Regions from separate parts of the Blautia sp. TM10-2 genome, predicted to be linked through region 3. Evidence: predicted binding sites of a transcription regulator. Region 3 holds the regulator's gene; each other region holds the start of a gene.
The links. The regulator Rex, encoded in region 3, represses fermentation and respiration genes when NADH is low (regulators of the CRP and FNR family bind a similar motif). The targets are predictions, from matches to a motif close to ATTGTTAANTANTTAACAAT.

Region 1 (4,404 bases), on a different contig from region 3:
TCCGCTGACCCTTGTCAATGTCGTACGCTTTACCGTGCAGGGCATGGGCTTCAGCAAATTTGCAATCCTTGCCGGCGTCTGCGAGATGATCGGCCGTTCGGTGGTAGCCTTTTTCCTGGTTCCGTATTTTGGTTACACCGCAGTCTGCTTCGCAAGCCCGGTGGCATGGATTCTCGCCGATCTGTTTCTCGTTCCGGCGTACCTGTACTGCGCAAAAACGCTTCGTTCTCTTTTTGAGAAAAATGCGCAGATGATGTAAGCCGTGCCGCAAGATGGACAAGCTGTTTCAATTCTGGTATAATGGAGCCTGGATTTTAGGAAAGCTGAAAAAGAATCCCATAGAAGAGAGGAAGATATCCTATGAAACAGTCGGTATTAGAATATAAGAAACTTCTGGAGCAGGAAGGCCTTCTGGTGGAATTTGCAGAGCCGGAAGGAAAAGAAGGAGAGGACAGACCCGTTACCCTCGTAACGTATTTTTCGGGCGGAGCGGATCAGGGAACGCTGTTTCTCTGCAAAGGAGCTGCATTCAAAGAGGCATACTTAAAAGACGCCGTAAACCGCGGTGCTGTTGCCTATGTAAGTGAAAAAAAATACGAAGCGGGAAAAGAAATTCCGGCGCTCATCGTCAACGATGCCAGAAAAGCACAGTTTGTGCTGGGTGAGGCGTTTTACGATTATCCGGCAAAGTCGCTGCATGTCACGGCGCTGACCGGAACAAAAGGAAAGACAACGACAGCCTACTACCTGCAGTCGATGCTCGATGCCTGCCTGAAAAAACAGGGCGGAAACGGATGTGCACTGTTAAGTTCGATTGAATATTACGACGGAAAGACGAGAGAAGCATCAACGCTCACCACGCCGGAATCCCTGGAGCTGTGCCGTCATATGCGCAATGCCGTAGATGCAGGCCTTTCCCATATGGTGATGGAAGTATCCTCCCAGGCGCTCAAATACGAGAGAGTCGGAAACACGCATTTTGATACCGCCATTTTCCTGAACATCTCCAAGGACCACATCAGCCCGACGGAGCACAAGGATTTTGATGATTATTTCCAGTCGAAATTAAAGATCTTCGACCGCTGCACCTGCGCCTGCGTGAACCTGGACAGCGACCATATCGGGGAAATCCTGAAAGCTGCGGCAAAATGTGAGCGCGTCGTTACGTTTGGATCGAAAGAAAATGCTGTAATCCGCGTGAGTGATATCAAGCCGGGCAGAGGAAAATTCTATTTCCATGTGGCAGGACCGGATTTCTCGGAAGATTTTACCCTGCCGGTGCACGGAGCCTTCAATGTGGAGAATGCCGTAGCTGCCATTGCGGCTGCCTGGTCGATGGGAATCCCGGTTTCGCTGATCAAGGAAAGCCTCCTTGGCGTCACCGTTCCGGGAAGGATGGAGACGTATGAGAGCAGCGCGGGCGAGGTCACGGCGATCGTGGATTTCGCGCACAATGGCCTGAGTTTTGAAAAAATGTTTGATACCGTAGCACTCGAATACCCGGGGAGCCGCGTAAGCGTTGTGTTCGGAACCCCGGGCGGAAAAGCATTCAACCGCAGAAAAGATATGGGTGAGATTTCCGGAAAACGGGCGGACCGGATTTTCCTCGTACCGGATGATCCGGGAAACGAAGATCCGCAGGCGATCTGTGAGGAGATCGGCGGGTACATAGCAAAGGAAGGTGCATCCTTCCAGATCCGCATGGACCGCGGAGCAGCAATCCGGGAGGCGATTCTTGGCGCCGTACCGGGAGAGGTTGTTCTGATCCTTGGAAAAGGCGCGGACGTGACGATGCACGTCGGAAACGGAAATGTGCCGTACCGGTCAGATGCCGTCTATGCAAAAGAGGCGCTTGCCGAATATGGAAATGCATTTGCCGAAGCGGCAACGGCCCGTGAAACAGAAGAATAGAAGCAAAAACAGAAAAAACAGAGCAAAAAAGACACGGAACAGAAAAATCCGTGTCTTTTTTGCGTCTGGCGGCAGCAGAAATGAAAATCAGACAGGAAATTTGGCGGATACATCCTACAAAATGTAGAAAAGAAGGACAGAAACTAGCCCGTATGACGAAAAGTTGTTAAAAATATAACGAACGAAAGTTAGACGTGTGAAACTAAACACAGAAAGCAAAAACCCGGGAACCATGCGGAAAAAGACGAATTCTGCGGGATGAAGGACAAAGCTGTAAGTTTTTGGAAAGAATTCTTGTGAAAAAGAACAAAAAATGGTATAATTGTATTGAAATATATCCAGAACACCCCTTCTGGAAGCGTACGGGCTCAGTGAGAAAAAAGATTTCACGAAAATGCTCGAAAAAAACACTTGTTAAATTCTTGTCATAGTGCTATGATAAGGAAAGTGAAAAATTTATCAATCACAAAAACCAACTAGGGGTATTTTAGAAAGGAGTATTTATGAGCAGCAAGATTACCATCATTGGAGCTGGAAGCGTTGGATCTACGATCGCCTATACACTGTCGAACGAAGACATCGCGTCTGAGATTGTTCTCATCGATATTAACAAGAAAAAAGTAGAGGGAGAGGTTATGGATATCGCGCAGGGTACCTGCTTCCGCGATCCGGTCTCCATCATCGCAGGTGAGTATGAGGATGCCAAGGACTCTGATATCGTAATTATTACTTCCGGTATTGCAAGAAAGCCTGGCCAGACCCGTATTGAGCTGACCCAGACCAACGTAAACATCTTAAAATCCATCACACCGGAAATCGTAAAAGCGGCTCCGAATGCCATCTACATCATTGTAAGCAACCCGGTTGATATCATGACCTACGTGTTTACAAAGATCTCCGGACTTCCGGAAAACCAGATCCTTGGTTCTGGTACCATGCTGGATTCCGCGAGACTTCGCTGCGGACTGTCTGAACACCTCAACATTGCCCAGAAAAACATCCACGCTTACGTATTCGGTGAGCACGGCGATACTTCCTTCATTCCGTGGAGCGGCGCTTACGTTTCCGGTGTCAGTCTGGACGAGTACTACGAGACCGTAGAAAAAATGGGCAGGAACGTAACCAAGATCGACAAAGATGCTATGCTGGAGTACGTAAGAACTTCCGGCGGACAGGTTATTGCAAACAAAGGAGCTACTTTCTATGCAGTATCTGTTGCAGTATGCAAACTGGTAGCAACCATTCTTTCTTCTTCCGATTCTGTAGCAACCGTATCTTCCATGATGCACGGTGAGTACGGCATCGAGGATGTATGCTTAAGCACACTGACCCTCGTTGGACCGAAAGGCGTACAGGGCAAGATTCCGATGCGTATGACAAAAGAGGAAGTAGAAAAACTCAAAGCAAGTGCCGACGCATTAAAAGCAGTTATCGCACAGATCGAGCACTAAGAGCGGGCAATAAGCTCAAAACATAAAATTTATGGCAGTGGCAGAAAGTGCGAAAGAGCGGTATCTCCCACTGCCTTAACGTGCGCCTGAAGAAATTTTCCGCCGGGTGTACATAAAAAGAGTACCGGAAATTTTTCCGGTGCCGGACAGAAGATACCGCAGGAAAAATGGAAACCAACAGGAGCAAGTAAGAAAGGAGCAATTCCATGACCTACAGTTATTTTCCGGGCTGTACGCTGAAGAACAAAGCAAAAGATCTGGATCATTATGCCAGAGAGTGCGCAAAAGTTCTGGGATTTGAACTGGAAGAAATTGAAAACTGGCAGTGCTGCGGAGCTGTGTATCCACAGGCATCCGATGAAATCGCCACAAAACTTTCTTCGGTTCGCGCCTTAGCAGACGCCAAAGAAAAAGGACAGGATCTGATCACAGTCTGTTCCGCCTGTCATCACGTGATCAAACGCGTAAACGATGACATGGCGAATGTAGAAGACATTCAGACAAAAGTAAACAACTACATGGCTCTTTCCGAGCCATATCTTGGCGAAACGAAAGTACTTCATTATCTGGAAGTGCTGCGTGACGTCGTTGGATTTGACAAGATCAAAGAGAAAGTGGTAAACCCATTAAAAGGAAGAAAAATCGGCGCATATTACGGCTGTATGCTGCTTCGTCCGAGCACCACAATGCAGTTTGACGATCCGGAAAATCCGACAATCATTGAAGACTTTATCAAGGCCCTTGGCGCAACACCGGTCGTATATCCGATGAGAAATGAGTGCTGCGGCGGCTACATATCCCTCAAAGAAAAGAAAATGGCATCCAACATGGTAGACCAGATCATGGCATCCGCATCCTACAAAGGAGCAGAAGAACTGATCACTGCATGTCCGCTTTGCATGTACAACCTGCGCAATAACGGAACAAAAGAAGGTCTTCCGGTTACCTACTTTACCGAGCTTCTTGCAGAAGCACTCGGCATCAAAGAGGAGGTGCAGGCATGAAAATTGCAACATCCGATGAAATCCGTGCCATCGCCGGT
Region 2 (4,404 bases), on a different contig from region 3:
AACCGTCCGCAGGTAACACTGGATGTCAACTACGAGAACGGTATGGGAATCAACGTAGGCCGTTTAAGAGAGGATTCCATCTACGACTGGAAATTCGTAGGTCTGTCCCACAACACGGTCCGCGGCGCAGCAGGCGGAGCAGTACTTTGTGCAGAGACACTGGTTGCAAAGAAGTTTATCGCTGCAAAATAATGCTTAGAATGATATAAAAAACGCCTCTGAAACGTTTTGGGTTCAGAGGCGTTTTTTGTGCATGGATCAAAAGAATATAGCATGTGTTTGAAACATCGTTCCTGCAATCTGCACGCCCAACTTTGCAGGATATCGAAAGCAGCAAAAAAGAAGCGCCATACGGGAAAATTCCCGCGGCGCTTCTTTTTTGCTCAAATAATTTTATTTACGCAAGGTTTGGCTAATCTTAGAATTTGCCAGCTTTTGCTGCCTCTTCAACAGCAACAGCTACAGCAACAGTCATACCAACCATTGGGTTGTTTCCTGCGCCGATCAGACCCATCATTTCTACGTGAGCCGGTACAGAAGAAGAACCTGCAAACTGAGCGTCAGAATGCATACGTCCCATAGTATCGGTCATACCGTAGGAAGCAGGACCTGCTGCCATGTTGTCCGGGTGAAGAGTACGTCCTGTACCACCGCCGGAAGCAACGGAGAAGTATTTTTTACCAGCTTCGATACGCTCTTTTTTGTAGGTACCTGCAACTGGATGCTGGAAACGAGTCGGGTTGGTGGAGTTTCCGGTGATGGAAACGTCAACGTTCTCTTTCCACATGATAGCAACGCCTTCGCGAACGTCGTTAGCGCCGTAGCAGTTAACTTTCGCACGCGGTCCATCGGAGTATGCTTTTCTGAATACTTCTTTCAGTTCTCCGGTGTAGTAGTCATACTCAGTCTCTACATAAGTAAAGCCGTTGATACGAGCGATGATCTGAGCAGCGTCTTTTCCAAGACCGTTCAGGATAACACGCAGAGGTTTCTGACGTACTTTGTTTGCTTTTTCAGCGATACCGATAGCACCCTCAGCAGCTGCGAAGGACTCATGTCCAGCCAGGAATGCGAAGCACTCGGTGTCCTCTTCCAGAAGCATTTTACCAAGGTTACCATGGCCAAGACCAACTTTACGCTGATCTGCTACAGAACCCGGGATACAGAAGGACTGAAGTCCCTCACCGATTGCTGCAGCAGCTTCAGAAGCTTTGCGGCATCCTTTTTTGATTGCGATTGCTGCGCCTACAGTGTAAGCCCATTTTGCATTCTCGAAGCAGATTGGCTGAATGCCTTCGATCATTTTGTATACATCAAGGCCAGCAGCTTTTGTAACTTCTGCAGCTTCTTCGATGGAGTTGATTCCGTACTCAGCAAGCTTAGCCAGAATCTGTTTCTCTCTTCTTTCATATGATTCAAATAAAGCCATTTTCCTATCCTCCTAAATTATCTGATTACTCTTTTCTCGGGTCAACGATCTTAACAGCATCAGCAACACGTCCGTACTGTCCGCTTGCTTTTTCGAAAGCTGTGTTTGCATCATCGCCGGCTTTGATGAAGTTCATCATCTTTCCGAAGTTGATGAATTTGTAACCGATAATCTCATCATCTGCATCCAGAGCGATACCTGTTACATAACCGTCGGTCATCTCCAGGTAACGAGGTCCTTTTGCAAGAGTTCCGTACATGGTACCAACCTGGGAACGAAGTCCTTTACCAAGGTCTTCCAGGCCTGCGCCTACAACCAGTCCGTCCTCGGAGAATGCACTCTGGCTTCTTCCGTAAACGATCTGCAGGAAGAGCTCTCTCATAGCAGTATTGATAGCATCACACACAAGGTCAGTATTCAGTGCCTCAAGGATGGTAAGTCCTGGCAGAATCTCAGATGCCATAGCTGCAGAATGAGTCATTCCTGAACATCCGATGGTCTCAACGAGAGCTTCCTGGATAACGCCCTCTTTTACGTTCAGAGTCAGCTTGCAGGTACCCTGCTGCGGTGCGCACCAGCCAATACCGTGAGTGAATCCGGAAATGTCTTTGATTTCTTTTGCTTTTACCCATTTTGCTTCCTCCGGAATCGGAGCTGCACCGTGATGCACGCCCTGGGCAACCGGACACATCATTTCTACTTCGTGTGAATAAGTCATTGTTAAACTCCTTTCAAATATGTACTTATTTGAGCTTTTGTCTTTCGAACGGACTGTTTCCAGCCTGTTCACAGACCTATGGTTATTGTCTCACAAAATTGGTCATTCGTCCAGCATATTTTGATAAAAAATTGCAAAGACCACCGGAAAACGATAAAATTTCCGGCGGTCTTTTAAATCAATCGGTTTGGTTTTCTCTCGATAAAAGAGATTTTTTTTAATTATCAGATTTTTTGACAATTTCTTTCGCATTCTTAAAAATATGACCTGACGGGATCACGCCGCGAACACAGGAGAGTGGATAAATGTTGGAATTTCTTCCGACAACCGTTCCCGGGTTCAATACGCTGTTACAGCCGACCTCAACTTCATCGCCGAGCATCGCACCGAATTTTTTCAGTCCGGTTTCGATCTGCTCATCGGCGCTTTTGACAACGACAAGCTTCTTGTCGGACTTTACATTGGAAGTAATGGAACCGGCACCCATGTGCGCTTTGTAGCCAAGAACAGAGTCACCGACGTAATTGTAGTGCGGAACCTGTACTTTATTAAAGAGAATGACATTTTTCAGCTCGGTGGAGTTACCAACGACAGCGCCCTCGCCGACGATGGCATTTCCGCGGATAAAAGCACACTGGCGGATCTCCGCGCCTTTTCCGATGATGCATGGGCCGTTGATGGAAGCGGTCGGTGCGATACTGGCATCTTTTGCGATCCAGATATTTTCACCGCGTTTTTCGTATTCTGCCGGATCAAGCGTCTCGCCGAGTTCAAGAATAAAGTCCTTGATGAGCGGAAGCACTTCCCATGGATACGTTTTGCCTTCAAAGATTTTTGCGGCAATGGTCTGGGTTAAATCATAAAGTTCAGAAATGGTTGCATCTTTCATGAGTGATTCATCCTTTCTTTTTTCTGTTCCTGTTTATCTTACCACATTTCAAGTGTTCTGTGCGGTCTTTTTTCTGTTCAAAGAAGACTTTGCAGAAGAGCTTCTTGAAGACGTGCTTTTTCCGGCACCGGAACGTGTGGAAGAGGCTTTTTTATAGTACGGCGCGGACGCATCAAAACTGCTCTTTAACTGGAACTGGTTCCGCATCTGCTTTACATTCACGGTGTGGCGTGTTACAAAGTTTTCCAGTTTTCCCATATATTCCTCAGAGGTAATGGATCCCTCCGCCACATAGGTGAGTCCCTTTTCCCAGCTTGCTGTCAGCTCCGGGTTCAGAAGCGGGCGGATGGACTGGTGGACGACGTCATAGATCATTTCACCGAGCTGCGTTGGTGTGATGACCTGTGTCTTTTTGTTCAGCGCGAGATACTTGATAAAGACAAGCTTTTTTAAGATCTCCGCACGCGTTGCACTCGTTCCGATGCCGCTTCCCTTGATCTGCTCACGCAGCTCCTCATCTTCGATGAGCTGTCCGGCATTCTCCATCGCAAGGATCATGGAACCGGAAGTATAGCGCTTCGGCGGGGAGGTTTCGCCCTCTTTCATTGAAAGGCCGAGCAGGTTCAGTTCACTGCCTTTCTTTAACTGGGACAGCGCGACAAGAAATGCGGGATCGCACGTTGTTTCCTCGTCCTTTTTTCCGTCCTCGTCCTCATCCTTTTTACGGAAGAAGGAGTAGTGCATTGCTTTTAAGTAGCCCTCCTCCACGAGGACACGGAAGTTGGAAAAGAACTGTTCGCCGCCGATTTCCGTCACAAGCACGACCTTCTGATAGACGGCCGATGGATAGAAGATGCTAAGAAAACGGCGGACAATCGTTTCGTATACTTTGGCGGAAAGCTCCGAAAGATTCCGCAGATTGCCAAGGCCCTGTCCGGTCGGAATGATTGCGTAGTGGTCAGTGATCTGTTTATCATTCGTATAACGGGTGGAACCGATCTTTTTCCAGCTCTCGCCCTGTAAAATTTCATCCGCAAGACCGCGGCAGATGTTGTACTGCTGCAGGCCGCGCAGGTTCTTGCTGATTTCCTTTGCAACGGCAGAAGAAAGCACACGGGCGTCGGTACGCGGATAGGTAACCAGCTTTTTCTCGTAAAGCTCCTGGACGACTTTCAGCGTTTCATCCGGGCTGATTTTGAAGAAGCGGGCACAGTCGTTCTGCAGCTCCGCAAGGTTGTAGAGCAGCGGCGCATTTTTATTCTCTTTTTTCCGCTCCATTTTCAGAACGCGCGGGATCAGAGGGTTCTGTGCTTTTAATTCGTCAATCAGCTTCTGTGCGTCTTCTTTTTTCTGGAATCCATTCTCCTT
Region 3 (4,404 bases):
AGATTGACTGCAATCCTCTGATAATCTCGGATGCTGTTACATAGGAAGCACTGCTTTTTTCTTCCGCAGCCTCTCCCGCCTTTCCATGCGCATATGCCGCCAGTGCCGCTGTTTTGGCAAGGCTGATTTTTTTCTCGTTTTTTTCACACTGACGTTTTGCTGCAAAGGCGCCTGTGATTCCCGCGAGCACATCGCCGCTTCCCGCCGTCGCAAGCGCACTGCTTCCGCTTGTGTTTATGTAATACTGCTCACGCCCTTCCTCTGCTGTCACGGTTACGGAATCCTTTCGTACACAGCAGGCCTGGTATTTTTCGGCTGCCCTTCCGGCGCTTCCTGCCGGGTCACGCTGGCATTCTGCAATGGTCATGTGCAGCAGCCGTGCAAGCTCTCCTACATGAGGCGTTAAAATTTTTTCTGCCCGGCAGCCCGAAAGAATCTCTGCATCTTCTGCAATCAGGTTCAGCGCATCTGCATCCAGAACAAGAGGAACTTCTGTGTGCTGCACCGTAAAAACGAGCAGTTCTTTTGCCGTCCGGCTTTTGGAAAGTCCCGGTCCCGCAACAACAGCGTCCGCCCAGGCGAGATCCTGCAGCAGGGCTTCTTCCGGAAGCGGCTCATCCTCCTTCCAGAAATCCGCCATTGCTTCCGGCAGGGCACAGAAAAGCGGCGTACGGTTTCTTTCCTCTGTCACAACCTTTACCATGCCGGCACCGGATGCAAGGACTGCCCTGGCACACAAAACAGCGGCTCCGCACATGGCACCGGAACCGGCAAGTACCAGCACCTTTCCGAAGGTTCCCTTATTTCCCATCGGCGTGCGGGTAAGAAACCGGTCCAGATCTTCTTTTTCCACTGAACCGTACCAGGGCGTCTCCTCTTCTCCTGCATCAAAGCCGATTCCGATATCACGGACCAGGACCTCTCCGGCATATCGTTTTCCGGGATCAAAGAGAAGCCCTGGCTTTGCACAGGCAAATGTCACCGTGGCTCTGGCTTTCACCGCCGCATCAAGGACCTCTCCGGTATCCGTGTGGATCCCCGAAGGGATGTCCACGGCAAGAACAGGAACACCGCTTGCGCAGATTGCTTCCACTGCCCTCCGGTACTCCCCTGCCAGCGGACGGGATACGCCAATTCCAAAGATGGCATCTATGATAACAGTATATTCCCGGAAATCCGGATTCTTAACCTCACGGACCCCATAATTTTCCGCAATTTTCTTCTGTGCTCTCATGCCTTCACTGTATTTTTCCGGATTTCCAAGACAGAACAGTTCCGCATCCACCCCTTTCGTCTTTAAAATCCGTGCAATTGCCGCACCGTCCCCTCCATTATTTCCGGGACCGCACACAGCAAGGACTTTTCCTGTATCCCATGTTCCATTTTGAAGCTCCTCCACGCAGGACAGCGCTGCGCGCTCCATCAGTACCAGGGACGGTACCCCCATGGTTTCGATCGTATTGCGGTCTGCCTGCTTCATCTGTGCTGCTGTAAGAATCCGTTTCATCGCTTTTCCTCCTTTTCCTGCCTTATCCGGAAAGTGAACAGAAAAAGTCTCCGGTTTCCCGAAGACTCTCCTGCTTTTGTTTTGGTTTCTTAATTGTTCTTTGGATGCTCCGCCTCATATCTGGTCAGATTGTAGGAGAGACGCATCAGACTTTCGGAAAGATGGACGTTCTCGACGATCACATCTTTCGGAAGTTTTAAGTTTAGATCGGTATGTGCAAAATTCCAGATTGCTTTTACACCGTTGTCCACGAGAATCTCTGCCATCTCTACCGCTTTTGCTTTTGGCAGTGTCAAAGCCGCAATCTCTACATGGTGTTCCTTGATAAATTCCGGAAGCTCGTCCGCCATGCGGATTTCAATTCCGCGCACGGAGATTCCTTTTAATACCGGGTTGACGTCAAAAATACCGACCGTTTTGAATCCGCTTCTTTCAAAGGCCGCATAATTAGCAAGCGCCTGTCCCAGATTTCCGGCTCCGACAAAAATCATATTGTGGACTCTGTCCAGACCTAAAATTTTTCCAATCTCGCTGTACAGATACCGCACGTTATAACCATACCCCTGCTGGCCGAAGCCGCCGAAATTATTTAAATCCTGGCGAATCTGGGAAGCTGTCACTTTCATCCGCTCGCTCAGCTCACCGGAAGAGATCCGTTCTACTCCGTCCTCCAGCAATTCGCCCAGGTAACGATAATATCTAGGAAGTCTTTTGATAACTGCCCGCGAAATTCCTTTTTCTTCCAAGATAAATTCCTCCTTATTTACACCTGCATATATTCATATTATATATGGTTGATAGAAAATTGTCAAAGATTTCTTGAAATTTTGTGTATTACTCTCTATAATAAGGATGGTGTATTATGTCAAAATACAGAAATATGTTATCTGGAGGAACCACATGATTCTTGCATGTCAGAATATCTCGAAAGCATTCGGGACAACGGAAATTATCAAAAATGCATCTTTTCATATAGAAGAACGCGAAAAAACCGCACTGGTCGGCATCAACGGTGCCGGAAAATCGACGCTGTTAAAAATCATCATCGGCGAAATGAGGGCCGATGAGGGAGAGGTCATCCTCTCCAAAGGAAAGACGATGGGCTATCTCGCCCAGCATCAGGATCTGACCGGACACCTTTCCATTTACCAGGAAGTGCTGACCGCGAAACAGAATCTGATCGATATGGAGGAACGCCTCCGTCAGATGGAAAGTGATATGAATACAAAATCCGGTGCAGAGCTGGATGAACTTCTTTCCACCTACACCCGCCTCTCCCATACCTTTGAACTGGAAAACGGATACGCGTACCGCAGTGAAGTCGTCGGTGTTTTAAAAGGTCTTGGCTTTTCCGAGAGCGATTTTGAAAAACAGGTGGACTCCCTCTCCGGCGGTCAGAAGACCCGCGTGGCACTTGGTAAACTGCTGCTCACCAAACCGGACATCATTCTGCTCGACGAGCCGACCAACCACCTCGATATGGACTCGATCTCCTGGCTCGAAACGTATCTTTTAAATTACAGCGGAGCCGTCCTGATCGTCTCCCATGACCGTTACTTTCTCGACCGCGTTGTCACAAAAGTCGTTGAAGTGGACAATAAAAAAGTAACAACTTTTGAGGGAAACTATACCGCCTACAGTCAAAAAAAAGCAATGCTCCGTGAAGCCGCTTACCATGCCTGGGTCAACCAGCAGCAGGAAATCCACCATCAGGAAGAAGTCATTGCAAAGCTGAAATCTTTCAACCGCGAGAAATCCATCAAACGCGCCGAGAGCCGTGAAAAAATGCTGGACAAAATGGATGTGCTGGAAAAGCCGACCGAAGTACGCTCCGATATGCGGATCCGTCTGGAACCGCGCATCACAAGCGGAAACGATGTGCTGACCGTCGAGCACCTCTCCAAAGCCTTCCCGGGACAGACGCTTTTCCAGGATCTGAATTTCGAAATCAAGCGCGGGGAGCGCGTCGCAATCATCGGAAACAACGGAACGGGAAAAACGACGATCTTAAAGATCTTAAACGAAGTCATCCGCCCGGATGCCGGCTCTTTTACACTTGGAAGCCGTGTACAGATCGGTTACTACGATCAGGAGCATCAGGTGCTCCACATGGAAAAGACCATTTTCCAGGAGATTTCCGACGCGTATCCGTATCTGACAAACACCGAAATCCGAAATGTGCTGGCCGCCTTCCTGTTTACAAACGACGATGTCTTCCAACCGATTCATACCTTGAGCGGCGGTGAGCGCGGACGAATTTCTCTTGCCAAGCTGATGCTCTCGAACGCCAACTTCCTGATCCTCGACGAGCCGACCAACCACCTCGATATCGTATCAAAGGAGATTCTGGAAAACGCGCTGAAGGATTACACTGGAACGGTACTGTACGTTTCCCACGACCGTTACTTTATCAATCAGACTGCAACCCGGATTCTGGAGCTGACGGGACAAACACTCGTCAACTATATCGGAAATTACGATTACTATCTGGAGAAAAAAGAAGAGCTGACCCGCATCTATGCTCCTGCTGCCGATGCCGCCGCTCCGGAAGAAACAGCGGCTCCTTCCGAAGCCTCCTCCACAAAGCTGGACTGGAAAGCGCAGAAAGAAGAACAGGCACGTCTCCGCAAGAAAGAAAACGAGCTGAAAAAGACGGAGAAACGAATTGAAGAGCTTGAGACACGCGATTCGGAAATTGATGAGGAAATGTCGAAACCGGAAGTCGCAACGAATGTGGCAGAGTGTGTGAAATTAAGCAAAGAGAAAGCAGAGATTGCCGCGGAACTCGAAGAGCTGTATGAAAAATGGGAAGAGCTTGCCGAATAGGCCTGGTTTTCCCCGGAAAATTCAAAACAGAAAAAGCCGGTCCGGCGCATCCCTTTTTGCGGGAATGCCGG

Region 1: DXD92_RS05440 (L-lactate dehydrogenase) is a predicted target of Rex. The motif match lies at 2,322-2,341, and genes of this name have one in related genera.
Region 2: DXD92_RS17240 (iron-sulfur cluster assembly scaffold protein) is a predicted target of Rex. The motif match lies at 2,267-2,286, and genes of this name have one in related genera.

Annotation. Positions count from the first base shown of each region.
Region 1 is NZ_QUJZ01000004.1:176,888-181,291, forward strand. Features, by position in the region: gene DXD92_RS05430 (MATE family efflux transporter) at 1-259, shown strand, start outside; gene DXD92_RS05435 (Mur ligase family protein) at 361-1,911, shown strand; gene DXD92_RS05440 (L-lactate dehydrogenase) at 2,415-3,362, shown strand; gene DXD92_RS05445 (CoB--CoM heterodisulfide reductase iron-sulfur subunit B family protein) at 3,569-4,366, shown strand; gene DXD92_RS05450 (4Fe-4S dicluster domain-containing protein) at 4,363-4,404, shown strand, end outside.
Region 2 is NZ_QUJZ01000020.1:49,457-53,860, reverse strand. Features, by position in the region: gene asd (aspartate-semialdehyde dehydrogenase) at 1-192, shown strand, start outside; gene DXD92_RS19780 (DUF6783 domain-containing protein) at 259-351, opposite strand; gene DXD92_RS17245 (GGGtGRT protein) at 419-1,429, opposite strand; gene DXD92_RS17240 (iron-sulfur cluster assembly scaffold protein) at 1,455-2,147, opposite strand; gene DXD92_RS17235 (acyltransferase) at 2,365-3,036, opposite strand; gene DXD92_RS17230 (DNA topoisomerase) at 3,085-4,404, opposite strand, start outside.
Region 3 is NZ_QUJZ01000011.1:11,591-15,994, reverse strand. Features, by position in the region: gene DXD92_RS12020 (bifunctional ADP-dependent NAD(P)H-hydrate dehydratase/NAD(P)H-hydrate epimerase) at 1-1,507, opposite strand, end outside; gene DXD92_RS12015 (redox-sensing transcriptional repressor Rex) at 1,597-2,253, opposite strand; gene DXD92_RS12010 (ABC-F family ATP-binding cassette domain-containing protein) at 2,408-4,333, shown strand.